DNA from 3 places in the Virgibacillus sp. M23 genome. Region 2 is predicted to be linked to each of the others. Evidence: riboswitches for the same ligand, from Rfam matches in the RefSeq annotation. Region 2 holds a riboswitch; each other region holds the start of a gene.
The links. A riboswitch is a leader RNA that binds a small molecule or an ion and turns the genes downstream of it on or off. The one in region 2 is predicted to bind thiamine pyrophosphate.
Positions count from the first base shown of each region.

Region 1: it holds a riboswitch for thiamine pyrophosphate, as region 2 does, so the genes downstream of both, RVS70_RS19105 (lipoate--protein ligase family protein) here and RVS70_RS07070 (ABC transporter substrate-binding protein) in region 2, are expected to answer to the same signal.
Region 3: it holds a riboswitch for thiamine pyrophosphate, as region 2 does, so the genes downstream of both, RVS70_RS19775 (YkoF family thiamine/hydroxymethylpyrimidine-binding protein) here and RVS70_RS07070 (ABC transporter substrate-binding protein) in region 2, are expected to answer to the same signal.

Region 1 covers NZ_JAWDHA010000072.1:3,775-9,259, reverse strand. Annotated here, with positions in the region: gene lipA (lipoyl synthase) at 16-960, opposite strand; gene RVS70_RS19105 (lipoate--protein ligase family protein) at 953-1,774, opposite strand; TPP riboswitch at 1,926-2,033, opposite strand; gene RVS70_RS19100 (PTS sugar transporter subunit IIB) at 2,324-2,626, opposite strand; gene RVS70_RS19095 (PTS lactose/cellobiose transporter subunit IIA) at 2,631-2,960, opposite strand; gene RVS70_RS19090 (PTS sugar transporter subunit IIC) at 2,965-4,236, opposite strand; gene RVS70_RS19085 (6-phospho-beta-glucosidase) at 4,238-5,485, opposite strand, start outside.
Region 2 covers NZ_JAWDHA010000012.1:27,563-33,047, forward strand. Annotated here, with positions in the region: gene RVS70_RS07045 (nucleoside hydrolase) at 1-43, opposite strand, end outside; gene RVS70_RS07050 (TatD family hydrolase) at 106-894, opposite strand; gene RVS70_RS07055 (ABC transporter ATP-binding protein) at 887-1,627, opposite strand; gene RVS70_RS07060 (ABC transporter permease) at 1,620-2,390, opposite strand; gene RVS70_RS07065 (MTH1187 family thiamine-binding protein) at 2,390-2,680, opposite strand; gene RVS70_RS07070 (ABC transporter substrate-binding protein) at 2,684-3,697, opposite strand; TPP riboswitch at 4,013-4,122, opposite strand; gene eno (phosphopyruvate hydratase) at 4,465-5,485, opposite strand, start outside.
Region 3 covers NZ_JAWDHA010000079.1:3,326-8,810, forward strand. Annotated here, with positions in the region: gene RVS70_RS19765 (energy-coupling factor transporter ATPase) at 1-1,246, opposite strand, end outside; gene RVS70_RS19770 (ECF transporter S component) at 1,243-1,824, opposite strand; gene RVS70_RS19775 (YkoF family thiamine/hydroxymethylpyrimidine-binding protein) at 1,821-2,429, opposite strand; TPP riboswitch at 2,546-2,648, opposite strand; gene RVS70_RS19780 (DctP family TRAP transporter solute-binding subunit) at 2,873-3,937, opposite strand; gene RVS70_RS19785 (sensor histidine kinase) at 4,387-5,485, shown strand, end outside.

The sequences.
Region 1 (5,485 bases), on a different contig from region 2:
CGTATCATGATGAAGTTAAAAAGTGAAGTCGACTTCCTTATTTTCCTGTTTCTCATAGCCCTTCATATAATTAATTCGACGCTGTGCAGAAGCTTGTGTTACTTGCTCATCTGCATGATAGGAAGAACGAACTAATGGACCTGCCTCACAGTGCCTGAAGCCTTTATTAATAGCTATTTCCTTCAGCTCTTTAAACTCATCAGGATGATAATAACGCTCTACATTTAAATGTTTTTTAGTTGGTTGTAAGTATTGACCAATTGTTACAATGTCTACCTGATGTGCTAACAGATCATCCATCGCTTGAATAATCTCCTCTTTTTCTTCTCCTAAACCTACCATAATACTAGATTTTGTTGGTGTGTTTGGAGCAATTTCTTTTACCCGTTGAAGTAGCTGCAAGGAACGGTCATACATCGCTCTGGCACGTACACGTTTTGTTAATCTCCTTACCGTTTCAATATTATGGTTAAAAATATCTGGAGCACTATCCATAAGTGTATGCAGACTATCATAGTCACCCTTCATATCAGAAGGTAGAATTTCGATAGTACAGCCAGGATTTTTTCTTCGTACTGCTCGAACAGTTTCAGCAAAAACGGCAGCACCACCATCGTTTAAGTCATCGCGAGCAACTGCTGTTACAACAACATGTCTAAGCCCCATTACAACAACAGAATCCGCAACTCTTTCTGGCTCTCCCCAATCCAGTTCATTTGGCAGTCCAGTCTTTACAGCACAAAAACGGCATCCTCGTGTACATGTATCTCCAAGAATCATAAAGGTAGCTGTTTTTCTTTCACTCCAACATTCATGAATATTCGGGCAACGTGCCTCTTCACATACAGTGTTTAAGCGATTATCACGCATTAGTTTTTTTAGTCCTCTGTATGATTTATTCGTATTTAACTTTGTTTTTAACCATTCAGGCTTTCGAATATACGTCTGATCTTTAGGCATGGGTGACCGCTCCTTTTCTCGTGTTCTCATCAGAATAGTTTGTTTCAGCAAGTTTATATACTTCATCCCATTGACTTTTCGTTAATGAAAAAGGCTCTAACTTAATGTTTAGTCCTTTCGAGAACCCCTCCATAAAAGCAGGTTTAATTGTTTCGTACGAATGCGCTTGATTTGTTAACTGATTAATTGTTGTTGCTTTTTTCCAAAAGCCTTGTTTTTTTCTTTCTTTCAATTTGTCTGAAGGAAATAAAAATAGATCGAATAGCAAATCAATGTTCATGGTTATCGGTATCGATCCATGCTGAAGCAGTACCCCTTTTTTTCTAGTTTGTGCATTTCCTGAGAGTTTTTTACCATCTGCAACCATTTCATAAAAAGCAGGCCGCTCGAAGCAAATACTACTTCTCTCCTTGGAAAATGATTCAGCGTAGGTTGCTTCTATTCCTAAGTTTTGATAACCTTTTAGAATTCCTTTCGACAAATCATAATAAGCTTGGCGAATCGAAGAAGCTATCATAGGATGATCCTCAGAAATAACAATACTGTATGTTAATTCATCATCATGCAATACCGCACTTCCACCTGTCATTCTGCGTACAAACTGACATTGATGTTTTTTTACACCTTCTAAGTCAATTTTTCCATCTACTTTTTGAAAATGACCAATCGAAAGTGTCGGTTTCATCCATCGATAAAACCGTAATGTCGGCGGTATTTTCCCTTCATAATGCCAATGAAGCAAGGCTTCATCTAATGCCATATTAATGGAAGCATCATGTGGTACATTTTCTAAAAATCCCCATTGTTCATGCATGAAAATCGCCTCCCAATAAGAAATCGACTTCCAGCACATAGAAAGAGCTATCGAGATCAAAACTAGACTGACTACCTGCAAAACAGAGAACGATTTGCTATACATTAAATTAAAAACTGCATTCCTTGTGAATGCAGTCAACATTTATGTAGCCTTGGTGACCACACTTTCCCACGCAGGCATTATCCTGTTCGGGTACAGAGGGTCAAAACGAATACGTCTTTCTCAGCTATTCCAAATAGCTCCCCTAGTGCTGTAACATTTCCTATTAAATTTTCTAACAAAAACAGCTTAACAAGATTGGTATAAATTGTAAAGGTCTAAATAAGAAAACTCTGATAGCTCATCTTTAACAGACTAATAAATCCCTTTAAAACGCTATACGACCAAACAACATGAATGTCGCCTAGTTCTGGGGGCTGGACGCGGCCCAAAACGCGCCTATTTATCCATATTGGCAAATTTCACTATTTCCTAGACGATAAAAAAATAGCTGCGCTGTAATCCAGCGCTTCAGAAAACAGGCAGCTATTCCTTTCATGTATGAAATTATTTTGCAAGCTCTACTGCCTGATCTAAAACTTTATCACCTTGTATCATGCCGTATGCCATTTGATCGATTACATCGACGGCAATGCCATGTGGTTCAACCTGTTCTTTAATTTTCTTTTCTAAATAGCGAACCTGTGGACCAATTAATACAACGTCTAGATTATCTAATTCATTTTTTAACTGTGATTCAGCAACTGCATTTATTTCTGCATCTAGATTCCGCTCCTCAGCTGCCTGCTTCATTTTTTTAACAAGCATAGACGTTGACATCCCCGCTGAACAAACTAGTATAATTTTCATTTTATTATCCCTCCAATGTTTGTATTTTCTCATACATGTCTATCATTTCAACCGCTAAGTCTTTCACTGTCATAGCCGTCATTAGATGATCCTGCGCATGGATCAATATTACGGATAAATTCGTTTGTTTTCCATCTGCTTCTTCCTGTAAAAGTTTTGTTTGCATATGGTGTGCATCATTAAATTCTTTATCAGCCGCTTCAATCTTTTGACGTGCCTCGTTGAACTGGTATGCCTTTGCATGAGAAATTGCTTCCATCGCATGTGACCTTGCATTTCCAGCATGTAAAATAATTTGGAAAGATAACATTTGAACATCCTCTGTTGTTTCCATTGTATTAACCCTCTTTTCGTTGTCTTAGTGTTCTAACTCCTGCCATTATAAACGGTATATACATAAGTACAGCAAGCGTTAAATTAAATACCTGTAAGGCAATTCCACGCCAGCTTCCTCCAGTTACTAAGTAACCGCTTAATATTGGTGGCGTTGTCCACGGCAAGATCGCTACTGTTCTTGGAACTAGTCCAGTCGCCAATGCTATATATGACGTAACAGTTAACGTAACCGGTATCAAAATAAAAGGAATTAACATTGCAGGATTCAAAACAATTGGCAAACCAAATATTACTGGCTCGTTAATGTTAAATAACCCTGCTGGTGCAGATAACTTTGCCACTTGACGATAAGGGTGATTCTTTTCTCTACGGATGACAATAAAGATAGCAATTAATAAGGCAATTGTGGTACCAGATCCACCCATGAACACGAATGAGTCAAGGAATGGCTTTGTTACAATATTTGGTACTTCAAATGCGGACATTCCACTCTTAAATAGATCTAAATTTTGTTCAATTAATGGTAAATATAATGGTTCAATAACGGATCCAATAATATTCGTACCATGTAAACCAAAGAACCATAGTAAATGATTGAGGAATGAGACAACCATTGCTGCAGGCAGCGTATTCCCTAACCCCTGTAATGGTTCTTGAATAACATTGAAAATAACCTCAAACACGCTTTGCTCTGCAAATACATTCATCAATGCTTGGAAGAAACCAAGAATGATGAGTATAATTACTGCAGGAATTAAAGCTTTAAAAGAACGAGTTACTCCTTCAGGAACACCTTCTGGCATTTTAATTGTCATTTTTGATTTTATTAAGATTCTGAATAATTCCGTTAATACTAATGCAAGAATAATTCCGACGAATAACCCTTGTGTCCCCAACCATGCTGCATTCAAGCCACCATCCTCAGTCCATGGGACGAGCATAATGAAGCCCCCAGCAGATATTAGACCTGCTGATAAGCCATCAACATCATAGGACTTAGCTAAATTATAAGCGATAGAAAACGAAACTAAAAGTCCCAATACAGCAAAGGTTCCATTCCAAATACTTCCCCCAACTGCCTGCCAATTACCGTCTCCAAAAATACCATTCATCCATTCTACGAAATTGAAACTTCCAAATGGCGGAAAGTTATTAATCAGGATTGCTAATGAACCAACAATAATTAAAGGCATAATCGCAACGAATCCATCACGCACTGCTACTAGATGACGTTGTGATCCAATACGACCAGCAATTTCAATGAACTTATTCATTCTAATTCCCCCTTGATTTAAATTGTGGTAAATATGATTTATGTGCTTCTAATAACTCATCAAGCACAACCTTACTACCTTTTTCGTTTGCAAGAAGTGGATTCATAACCATTGCTGTATATGCATCGTTGTAATCTCCAGATATACTTGCCCGAATCACTAACTCTTCAAATGCCTTCATTTGATAAATATGGCCTTTCACTGTATGTGGCAATGCACCTACAGAAATCGGTTTTGGACCATTATTTGTAATCATGCAGTTTACTTCAATAACTGCATCTTCAGGCAGATCTGGAATAGCCCCATTATTAATCGTATTTACAGTCTGAACATCCTGTTTGTTGTTATATATAGAGTCCATCAAACTGCAAGCGACGTCACTGTAAAAAGCACCACCACGTTCTTCTAGTTCCTTAGGTTTTTCATATAATGATGGATTACTATAGATGTTAAATAAAGATGTTTCCAAATTTTGCACAACCTCAGCCCTAGTACCATTTTCCTTAAATGCTTTCACATCTTTTTCCAAAACCTCTTTCGTTTGGAAATAATACTGATGATATGGATTAGGAAGAAGTCCAGTTGCTTCAATGAATGTCTTCGACCAGCCTAAATTAACAATGTTTGCAGGTGAGTAATCTAAATCGCCGCTTAACTTCTCCAAAACTTCTTTGGTACGATCTATTCCATTGACATATACCTTCTTACCGAAAACAAAATGGTTCATCCCAATAAATTCAATTAATACGTCATTTGGATCGGCATCCAATATTTCTGCTGTTGAATGACGCATATTGTATGGAATATTACAAACACCAATAACCTTCTTATGTGGTGAATGTTTCAATAATGCTTCTGTAACGATTCCAGCAGGATTTGTAAAGTTTATAATCCACGCATTGGGACAAATTTCATGAACATCTTTTGCCAAATCCAATAATACTGGTATGGTACGAAAGGCCTTAAATATTCCTCCAGCCCCATTTGTTTCCTGACCAATAAATCCGTGACTTAATGGGATTCGTTCATCCTTTGAACGAGCAGCTAAACCTCCTACTCTTATCTGTGTTGAAACAAAGTCAGCTTGTTTAAGTGCTTCTCTACGATCTAATGTCCACGATAGATTAATAGGTTTATTGGATTTTTCTATCATGCGTTGTGCCAGATTACCGATAATCTCGAGTTTTTCCTTCCCAGCTTCAATATCAACTAGAACAATATCTGTAACAGGGAATGAATCATGGCGACG
Region 2 (5,485 bases):
CATCAATACCTACATCACCAAATAACAACACTTTTTGAGACATAAAAACCCTCCATAAACATATGTCTTGTTAACATGATATTCCCATTCATACTCGTCCTATGTTCACTTGTCATTCTTAAGATGAAAGAACTGGGATGTATTAACATAAAGTTGTTCCTGTACATCAGGAAGAGGCATTTTTTTAATTGTCGCTATTTGTTTAATCGACTTATGGATCATTTTTGGATGGGTCAGTTGGTTGATAAACGGACCAGCAAACTGCCAAGGCCCATCCGTTTCCACCATCATATGAGTTATTGGGTATTTATTAACTAGCTGGTTAATTTCTCGTTCGTACATGACATCTGGTGTGATGGATATAAAATATCCATTCTGGCTCATTCGTTCCATTGTAGGTTTGTCACCCTTAAACCAATGAAACTGTGCATTGGTGATGGAATACTTTTCTAATAAATCACAGGCAATGGTAGCATCATCATAAACTGCATGAAGTACAATTGGCTTATTCCATTCTTTAGCTTTTCGTATAAATAATTCTAGTAATTCAATATATGGCTTTACCATTAAATTTGAATTTTCTTGTCGCTTGTAATAAGGTAGACCTACTTCACCTACCGCAATTGCTCTGTCTAGATTCGAGTCAATAAATTGTATTAAATCAGCTATATCATTATCGTTAGGTATTTCTTGTTCCGGATGAAATCCGAAAGCAGGTTTAACTGCGGAACATCTCTCCGCTAACCTTAAATTGGAAATTGACGATGCTAGGTTATTCGAAACAGAAATTAGTGAGCTAACATGATGCCGTTTCAAAGATTTAATAATTTCTGTTTGTTCCTCCTGTGTATACATATCTAAGTGAATGTGTGCATCAATAATGAAGCTATCCATTTGTAGCCCTCAATTCCTGATATATCCTTTTCTTATACTCTAGAAATGCTTCTGATAAAACTAACGCTTCCTCTCTTGGTCTTGAAAAAGGAATTGTGAATTCTTTTTTTATCGAAGCCGGACGAGCTGACAACACGATCACACGATCAGATAGAAATAATGCTTCTTCTATATTATGCGTTACGAAAAGGATTGATCGTTGATGCTCATTCCACATTGCTAATAACCACTTTTGCATGTCCAAACGGGTAAATTCATCCAATGCGGAAAATGGTTCATCTAAACAAATAACAGGCTGGGGACTTAAAATACTGCGTACAAAAGAAGCGCGCTGCTTCATTCCTCCAGATAATTCATGGGGATATGCATTTTCATATCCTTTTAAGCCAGCTCGTTCTAGCATTCGTTTTGCTTCTAATTCATCTTTTCTACCTGCAATTTCTGCCGCTAAGACAACATTTTGTAAAATCGAACGCCAAGGAAGTAAGGAATCTGATTGAGGCATATAGCTGATGAATCCCCGTTTGCCGATAATCTCTTTTCCATTTAATTTAATCGTACCGGAATTAGGTGAGGTAATCCCTCCAATCAGTCGAAATAACGTGCTCTTCCCACTTCCTGATGGTCCAACAATCGAAACAAACTCTCCGTTTCGCACCGTTAATGAAATACGATTAAGAATAGTAGTTTCCCCATATTTTTTTGTTAGATTTACAAGTTCTAAGTTACTCACTGATCTTCCCTTCTTCCGGTTTCCATTTAATTACTCTTTTTTCAATTAATGAAATACAACCAAAAAACAATAAACTTAACAGCACTATAAATAAGATAGCAACAAAGACACGATCTGTTCGGAAAGACGAAGATGCCAAAGTCATATATACTCCAATTCCTTCACTTGCACCAAGCCATTCAGATATCACCGCTCCCATTACGCTATATGTCGCCGATATCTTTAAACCACTAAACAAAGAAGGTAATCCATATGGCCACTCTAGCTTACGAAAGATTTGCCCTTTACTGGCACCTGTCATTTGCATATAGTGTTTCAGTTCTCCACTTGTTTGTCTAAATCCATCTAAAGCTGCTATAGTTATTGGAAAAAAACAAACAAGTGTAATAACAATTAATTTCGGCAATATTCCAAAACCAAACCAAATTACTAATAAGGGAGCTAAAATAATAATAGGTATATTCTGTGATATTATTAATAATGGATAAAAGGCTTCCCTAACTGTCGGAATGAGATGAAGACAAACAGCAACGAGCGTACCTACACTGCTGCCTATCATAAATCCGATAATCGATAGTTGGATAGTCGATTGTAGATGACTAGCATAATTTGGCCAGCCATTGACAGCTTCTTGCCATATTACACTTGGAGCAGGTAGTAGCCAAGCTGGGATCGAAAAAATACGACAAGCTATTTCCCAACTGATAAGGAAAAGGATGAGGACCAGAGCTGGTCGCCATCCCTTTTCTCGCAATCTTCTCATTAGCGATACTTCTCCGTTAATTGTTCCATGGAAGCTCCAGAAGGTTGATAAAGAACCTTCACCTGTGAAATAACATTTTCACAACCAATTTCAGTCATCCTTTTATTCATCTTCTCAATAATTCCAAATAGTTCTGCAAGATCACCTTGCATTGTAGTTTCTAGTGGACTTACCTGATACTTAACTCCGGAATGATCGATAATCTTAATCGCTTCATCCACATACGGAATAACATCTTCACCATTTTTCGTTTTCGGGATAATTTGAATACTAACTAGTGCATCTGCCATCATTTATTCCTCCTTTGTTTCTGGTAAAAACTCATTTGTAAATGCTTTTTCACTATCTAACGGTTTATCTAACAGCTCATTCTCATACATCCAATTGGCGTAATTCTCCCATACCTCTTGCTTTTGTTTCCCCCACTGGTCCGCATCATCTTGATACTTTGACGCTAACCAAGCTTGACTTGCTTTTACTAATTCTGCATCCAAATCAGGAACAGCGTTAATTAAGATATCAGCGGCTTCCTCTGGTTGCTCAATTGCTAGATTATAACCTTTAGATACTGCAGCTAAGAATTGCTTAACTGTTTCTGGATCATCTTTGATCATTTTTTCATTGGTAGCTAAAACCGGCGTGTAATAATCTAAATTTGACGAATAATCGGTTAAATACACCATATTAATTTCTTCATCACGGAGCTCTGCCTCTACACCAGTCCAACCATAATAAATCCACGCAAAATCAATATCTCTTTTCACCGCAGTAAAAAAGTCCGTATCGCCCATGTTGATAATATCAACTGATTCTACATTAGCATTTTCCTGCTGCATGAGTGAGGTTAGAACCGCTTTTTCTACCGGAGCTCCCCAGCCACCATATGTTTTATCTTCAAAATCTTTAGGTGTAGTAATCTGTTTATTCTTGGGTGAGGCAAAACCTGAGGTATTATGCTGTATAACAGCAGCAATGGAAACAATCGGTATATCTTGTACACGAGCTTCAGTAATCCCCTCCTGATAACTCACACCAAAATCTGCTTTACCAGATGCAATTAACTGATCTGCTCCCGCTTCACCAGGCATAATTATGTCCACATCAAGGCCTTGCTCTTCAAAATATCCCTTCTCTTTTGCAACATATAATCCTGTATGATTCGTATTTGGTGTCCAATCAAGTACAACAGAGATCTTTTTCTTTTCTGTTGAGTCATTGTTCTGCTGACTTTGTTCTTTCTCTTCTGTACCACATGCCGTTAATATAAGCAGTGTAATCCCTAAACTAAGCAGTAAAAGCTTCTTCAATGTTTTCCTCCTCTTGAATACCTTTCTCATTGTAAGGAACAGCGTATGTATCATCTTGTTTGACTGTAATTCCTTCGCTAAGAATAAAAGCGCAAACACCCGATTAGCAACGCAGCGACGATTCAACGGAGATAAAGGACTCACGGTGAGCTTGCGAGCCGATGATGATTTAGATTAGGGCGATTCATGATGAAGTAGCCTAGTTTCTGGGCGCTGGAGCTGGACGCAGCTCAACACGCAAATTTTATAATTTCTTAGACTATAAAAAATGCCCTAGATGGTTAATCACCATTAGGGCATATACAACTTAATATTTGATGTATCAAACATGTTCCCTACGCTGGTTTAAACCAGATCAGGTTCTAAGAGTCAGTACCTTACGGATACAATCTCAACCAGCAACACTGGTCCCCCTACAACTTTAGTATTCTATTATTAATTCCATAGTAACTATGACATAATTCGTCCATTTAATCAAGTTTAAGAAACTCAAAAAATATAGAAACTTCTATGAACATAGAAGCAACTTCTGCATAAAGTGACACTTTAATCAGTGGGGGTTTTATTTATCCCACATTGATTGTTAGCACCACAGACCTAAAATCCTTTGAACCGACCGGACATTTACCGGCAATCGATCCTCCACTTCCCCATAGTGGTTTTACTTTATTGCTTAAAGTGGATTATTACTGCCAGTTATATGTGTGGGATAAACCTATAAAAAACCTCTTAAAGTATAACCACCATACCTTAAGAGGTTTTCTTCCCTATTTATTTAGGTTATAGAACGCTGTCTTACCAGCATATTCACCCATGCCTGCTAGCTCATCTTCAATGCGAAGCAGTTGATTGTATTTAGCTACACGATCTGTTCGAGAAGGTGCACCTGTTTTGATCTGACCTGCATTAGTCGCTACAGCAATGTCAGCGATCGTTGCATCTTCTGTTTCTCCTGAACGGTGTGAGATAACCGCTGTATAGCCAGCGCGTTTTGCCATTTCGATTGCTTCGAACGTCTCTGTTAATGTACCGATTTGATTAACTTTTACTAAGATAGAGTTTCCAATACCTTGTTCAATACCTTTGGAAAGCTTATTAGTATTTGTTACAAATAAATCATCTCCGACAAGCTGTACTCGTCCACCAAGACGATCTGTTAATACTTTAAATCCATCCCAATCATTTTCATCTAGTCCATCTTCAATGGAGATAATTGGGTATTTGTTGATCATGTCTTCATACCAATCAACCATCTCTTCAGAAGTACGAACAACACCTTCACCTTTTAGATTATATTTACCATCTTCATATATTTCTGAAGCAGCAACATCCATTGCAAGCTTCACTTCTTCTCCTGGCTTGTAACCAGCAGCTTCAATTGCTTCCACAATTGTTTGTAAAGCTTCTTCATTAGAAGCAAGGTTTGGTGCAAATCCGCCTTCGTCACCAACAGCTGTGTTATACCCCTTTGATTTTAATACATTTTTCAATGAATGGAAAATTTCAGCACCCGTACGTAGTGCTTCTTGGAACGTTTCTGCTCCAACTGGCATAACCATAAACTCTTGAATATCTACGTTATTATCGGCATGCTCACCACCATTAAGAATATTCATCATTGGTGTTGGTAGGGTTTTTGCATTAAATCCACCGAGGTAGTTATATAACGGTACTTCAAGATAACTAGCAGCAGCATGTGCTACAGCCATGGATACACCAAGAATTGCGTTAGCACCAAGTTTGCCTTTATTTTCAGTTCCATCTAATTCGATCATTAACGCATCGATG
Region 3 (5,485 bases), on a different contig from region 2:
TGTAATGTACTTTCTCTTCTATATATGATTCTGAATATGGATGCAGACGTAAGCTGTAGGCAATTTCATCAAATACAGTGTCTGTAATAAATTGGTGCTCCGGATTTTGAAACACGTATCCAATCTCTTTTCGCAATAATTTTTCCTTCCAATTACGGATAGGATGCTGACGTAGGAGAATGTCTCCGTGTGTAGGAGCTTCAATACCACTAAGTACTTTTGTTAACGATGTTTTGCCGCTTCCATTAGCTCCAATGATTGCTACAAATGAGCTCTCATACAGATCGAAATCAATTTGATGAAGTACCCTTTTTTGTTTTTTATTTTGAGTAACACGCGAAGCAGATAGTATAATGTCTGCTTGGTGAGCTGCTGGTATTGTCTTTTCTAAAAAGCTATTGTCCATATATGTAACTAATGATGGGGTATCCTTGATTGTTAACGGTGGACTGATATAAGCAGCTTTGTTTTGTTCGGCTGCTGTAAGTACAAGTTTTGTTATTTTTGGCAGGCAAATCCCCTCTTCTAGCACGCTTTCTTTATTATCCGAAATGATCCGTGCTAGTGGGCCATCATACATACATTTTCCGTCCTTAGATAATATGAAAGAACGGTCGATAAAAGATACCCAGCCTTCCAATTGATGTTCGATAACGATTATTCCCATTGATTTTTTCTGTTTAATGGTTTGAATAGTCTTGATAAATTCTTTAGTCGCTTGTGGATCTAAATTGGCAGTCGGTTCATCCAAGATAAGTATCTCTGGTTCTAGTGCTAGCACACAGGCTAATGCTAATTTTTGTTTTTGTCCTCCAGAAAGGGATGAAATGATAGAGTGCTTGTCATCCATTAAGTCAACCATTTGTAATACTTCGTCTATTTTTCTAGCTATTTCAAGCGGCGGTGTACAAATATTCTCTAGGCCAAAGGCAATTTCATCTTCTACCGTTAACATACAAAATTGGCTTTCTGGATCTTGGAATACGACGCCAACTTGTTTGCTAATTGTACCGGGATGTGCATCGTGTATAGATTGACCGAATATGGTAACATCACCTGTCATTTTACCGTCTAATTCGCGCGGGTATATACCATTTAAACAGTGTGTTAACGTACTTTTTCCGCTACCACTTGGTCCAAGTAGTAGCATGGTTTCCCCTCTGTCTAACTGAAAGCTCAGATTAGAGATGATTGGTTTATCATTATCTTCATGAAACCAGAGTGAAAGATTAGATACGTTGATCATGATGCGGAACGTTCCTTTCTGATTTGTTTACCAAGCGCAAAACTAGATAGTACGCCTGTTTTCGCGAGTGAATCACTAATTGCTTTTCCAAGCAAACCTGAAATGATTGCCCCACTAATCATTCTTATACATAACATACCTAATATGTATGGAGTACTTAAGGCAGCATAGCCTGATCTAAAATATCCCCAAACAAAACTAAATATAGCTGCTCCAACACCGGCTAACATTAGCACCCAAAGTGAATAGCGTTTCCATTTTGTTAGCGCAAAGGCAGCTTCTGCGCCAAGACCCTGTATAATACCCGTAATAATAATGATTGGTCCCATAGCATTACCGAGGAGCATTTCTACCGTTGCAGCAATTGTTTCTGACAAAAATGCAGCTCCGGGTTTACGAATGATATAAGCCGCAATAATGGATACAATAAACCAAATACCAAATATAAAGTCATATCCTATGGGTCCCATGAACGACACGAGAATTTTTCCAATAGGTAAAAATGCTAAATAAACGATACCGAAGACTACGGAAAGAACAGACATAACAATTATTTCCTTTAGCTTCCAATTATTCAAAGTATCTCCCCCTTTTTAGATGGGCTATTTGCAGATATGGTGGTTGTCATAACTAGATGTGATGAATAACTACTTTCTAAATTTGTAAAAACACGTTCAAGTCCATCGAATATAAGTTTTCCATCCCCGTCTAGCCTTGTAGCATAGTGGATAGAGCTAACCTTAACCCCATGGAGCTTCATTTCCTCAATTTGGTTATAAATGATGTTCATATAATTTCCTCCACCCAACGGATAAAGGGAAAATTTGCCGGCAACTTCTTGCTGAAGGTCATTTGTATTTAAATTTAATCGATGGTCGTCCGTTGATAGATATACATCCCCATCGGAGTCTCCCGGACAGCCGATGGAGTAGGTGGCACTAAACACGACATGGTGTCCTGTGCTAGCCGCATGCAAAAAAAGTGCCTTGGTTACATCAAAAACATGTGTGATCTTGCCACGTACACAGGTTTCTACATCTGTTGTTTTAATCCAAACCTTAGATGTATCTACGTTTTTCAGTGAAGTTGTAATTACATCTACAAATTGATCTGTCATTGGATAGATGGCAAAAGAGCAACCAGCAATCCGACTATTAATACAGTTCAATGCTTGTTCGTTCATATCATTTTCCTCCTAATAAATAGTCATGTCAGTGAAGTTATACATAAATAAAAAAGACTGCATTCTTTGGGAATGCAGTCTTCAAAAATATATGTAGGCTATGCCTATAAAACGATATATGAACGACTGCACTTCCCCACGCTAGTATTATCTAGATCGGGTTATAAGGGTCAGAGTAGTCTCTTCTCAGCCATGTACATAGCTCCCCTAGTGCAATTTAAAATAGATATGCAGTTTTTATGTATTTATATATACTACTAATAGAATAGTTCAATTAGTGCTTTTTGTAAATACGATAAGTGATATACTGTGAAATAAAGCAACTTATAGAACTGCTAGACTTTTTGACTTGATACCTCACATTGCAATGAAGTACATGAACAATGTAATCAAAAGAGTAATAAGCTAAAATGTTGGGTGTATAAGAGAATAGTGAGCAGTTATCATTCTCTAGAATTATACTTATTCTGTATCCGATGTACCTCGTCCATTAACTCGTTGCCAATAATCGTAGTCATCTGATCGTATACAGCTTTCCATGCATTCTTCCATTGCTCTCTTTCTCTTGTTGTAAGAAAGTGAATAGTAACAACATCTTTTTTTCTTAATTCACGTGTATAATGATCATTCATCTCAATCGCGTGACGTTTCCCCCAATCCGTTGCTTCACTTAAGGCAGCTTGAATGGCTGATTGATTATATTCAGATAATGATTCCCAAAAAGGCTTATTAATAAAAACACCGTATCCGAGATAACCGTGATTGCTCATAGTTACAAACGGTTGATGCTCATAGAATTTTTTAGAGTAAATATTAGAAATCGTATTTTCCTGTCCATCAATAAAATGTACTTCCAAGTTTTGATAAGTTTTATTAAATGGTAAGCTACTTGTGCTAGCATGTACTTGATTAAATTGTTCCTTAATAACAGGACTAGGCATAATACGGAAATGGAGTCGGTTTACATCATCTGGTAGTTTGATAACGTGTACTTGATTCGTAAGCTGTTTATAACCGTTATACCAAAAAGTCAAGCCCTTCACGTTTGTATTATGAAGGTTTGCAAGCAATGTTTTCCCTATTTTACCCTCATATGCTTCCGTTACTGCCTCGTGTGTAGGGAATGCATAGGGGAGATCAAGGATACCCCATTTGGGAAATAGCTCACTTACCTTAGCTGTTGCCGGGGCAATCATTTCAACATTCCCATTTTGGATGGCTTCCCACTCATTGGTGTCATTATATAGAGACCCATTTGCATAAATGTGGACTTTGATTCTTCCATTTGTTTTTGCTTCTACAAGTTGAGCAAACTTCCGGGCTGTTTGTCCCTTTGGTGTGTCAGTCGCAACAACATGACTAAACCGAATGATGATTTGTTCACGTAATCCCTCTTGTTCATCATCATAATCATCTGTTCCACGAATTGTCTCGAAGTCAATTCCAATTACGACAGCGGAAACAAGTCCTGTTATAATAAATGTTAGAATTATAAAAAAGTTTCGCAAATAATTACCTCCATGAACTAAATAGAGAAAGTTCAGTGTGTGGTCATTCATCCCGCATATAACCGCAGTAAGCTCCCGCTTCAAGTAATAAAGAGAAACCAATATGGGCGATGGATCGACTGCCGGTAAATGTCCGATTGGTTCGGGCCTCCATGGAAGTAGGTCACAAAGGCGTTGCCACAGGAAGTGGCGAATGAAGCCTTTGTACGTATTTGTTTTAGTAAAAACGGACGGAAGTTTTACTTTATCCCGCATATAACTGGCAGTAAGATACCCACTTCAAGCAATAAAGAGAAACCAAAATGGGAAGTGTGGAACAACTGCCAGTAAATGTCCGATTGGTTCACCTAACCATCCGTGGGGATAAACAAAACCCCCCCACGGATGGAAGTTTCACTTTATTTTATCATAATATTCTATCAATCATTAAACTTAAGGAGAAGTGGGGAATGGTAAGTCTTCGTAAAATGCCAATTAGACTAAAGATTATGATTCTATCTTTTGGGATTGTTCTATTTACGCTCTTAATTGGTGGCATTATGCTTATCGGCAATCTTTTTCAAGGAAAAGAAGAAGGGCTTGGTGAGCGTGGACTTATGACAGGGAGGATCGTGGCGAACTTACCAGAAATAAAGGATTCAATTGTAAAAGCACGAGGCTGGAAAACAATCAATCCAATTGTTGAGCGAATACGTACGATTAATCAAGTTGATTACATTGTTGTTTTAAATATGAACCGTATCAGATTCTCCCATCCAATCGAAAAACAGCTCGGAACGGTATCGTCAGGGAAGGATGAAGGGGCTGCTTTTGCTGAGCATAGTTATGTTTCAAAAGCGAAGGGGGAACAAGGAACTGCTATCCGTTCTTTTGTTCCAATTGTTAATGATAGTTTTGAACAAATAGGAGTAGTGCTTGTCGGAAATATGCTCCCATCATTTTGGAACATACTTTTATCTATACGAGTAGAAATAATGATTATTGCTTTACTGACAATAGCCTTTGGAATCATTGGTTCTTATTTATTGGCAAGACATGTTAAAGAACAGACGTTTTGGATGGAGCCATATGAGATAGCGAGGGTGCTAAAAGAGAGAACAACAGTTTTTCAAGCAATGCATGAAGGCGTTATTGCTGTAGATCGTGATGAGCGGTTAGTTGTTTTTAATGAAAAGGCAAAAGAGATTTTACATATTGAAATGGATGTTAATGATGCTCTCATGAGTACGGTCTTGAAAGACAAAGTAATGGTACAGCAATTAAGAGGGCAGACGGCAGCTTATAATGAAACATTGAGAGTTCATGAGAAGCTAATTATGTTAAATCGGATTCCAATAGAAATAGAAAACGAACGGATAGGCTGTGTGGTGGTTTTTCAAGATCGGACAGAAGTTACAAAGATGGCAGAGGAGTTAACAGGTGTAAAAGCTTTTGTCGATGCATTACGTGTTCAAAATCATGAACATATGAATAAGCTTCATACAATTGCAGGATTAATTCAGTTAGAAGAAAATGAGCGAGCGTTGGAATATGTTTTCCAAACGACAC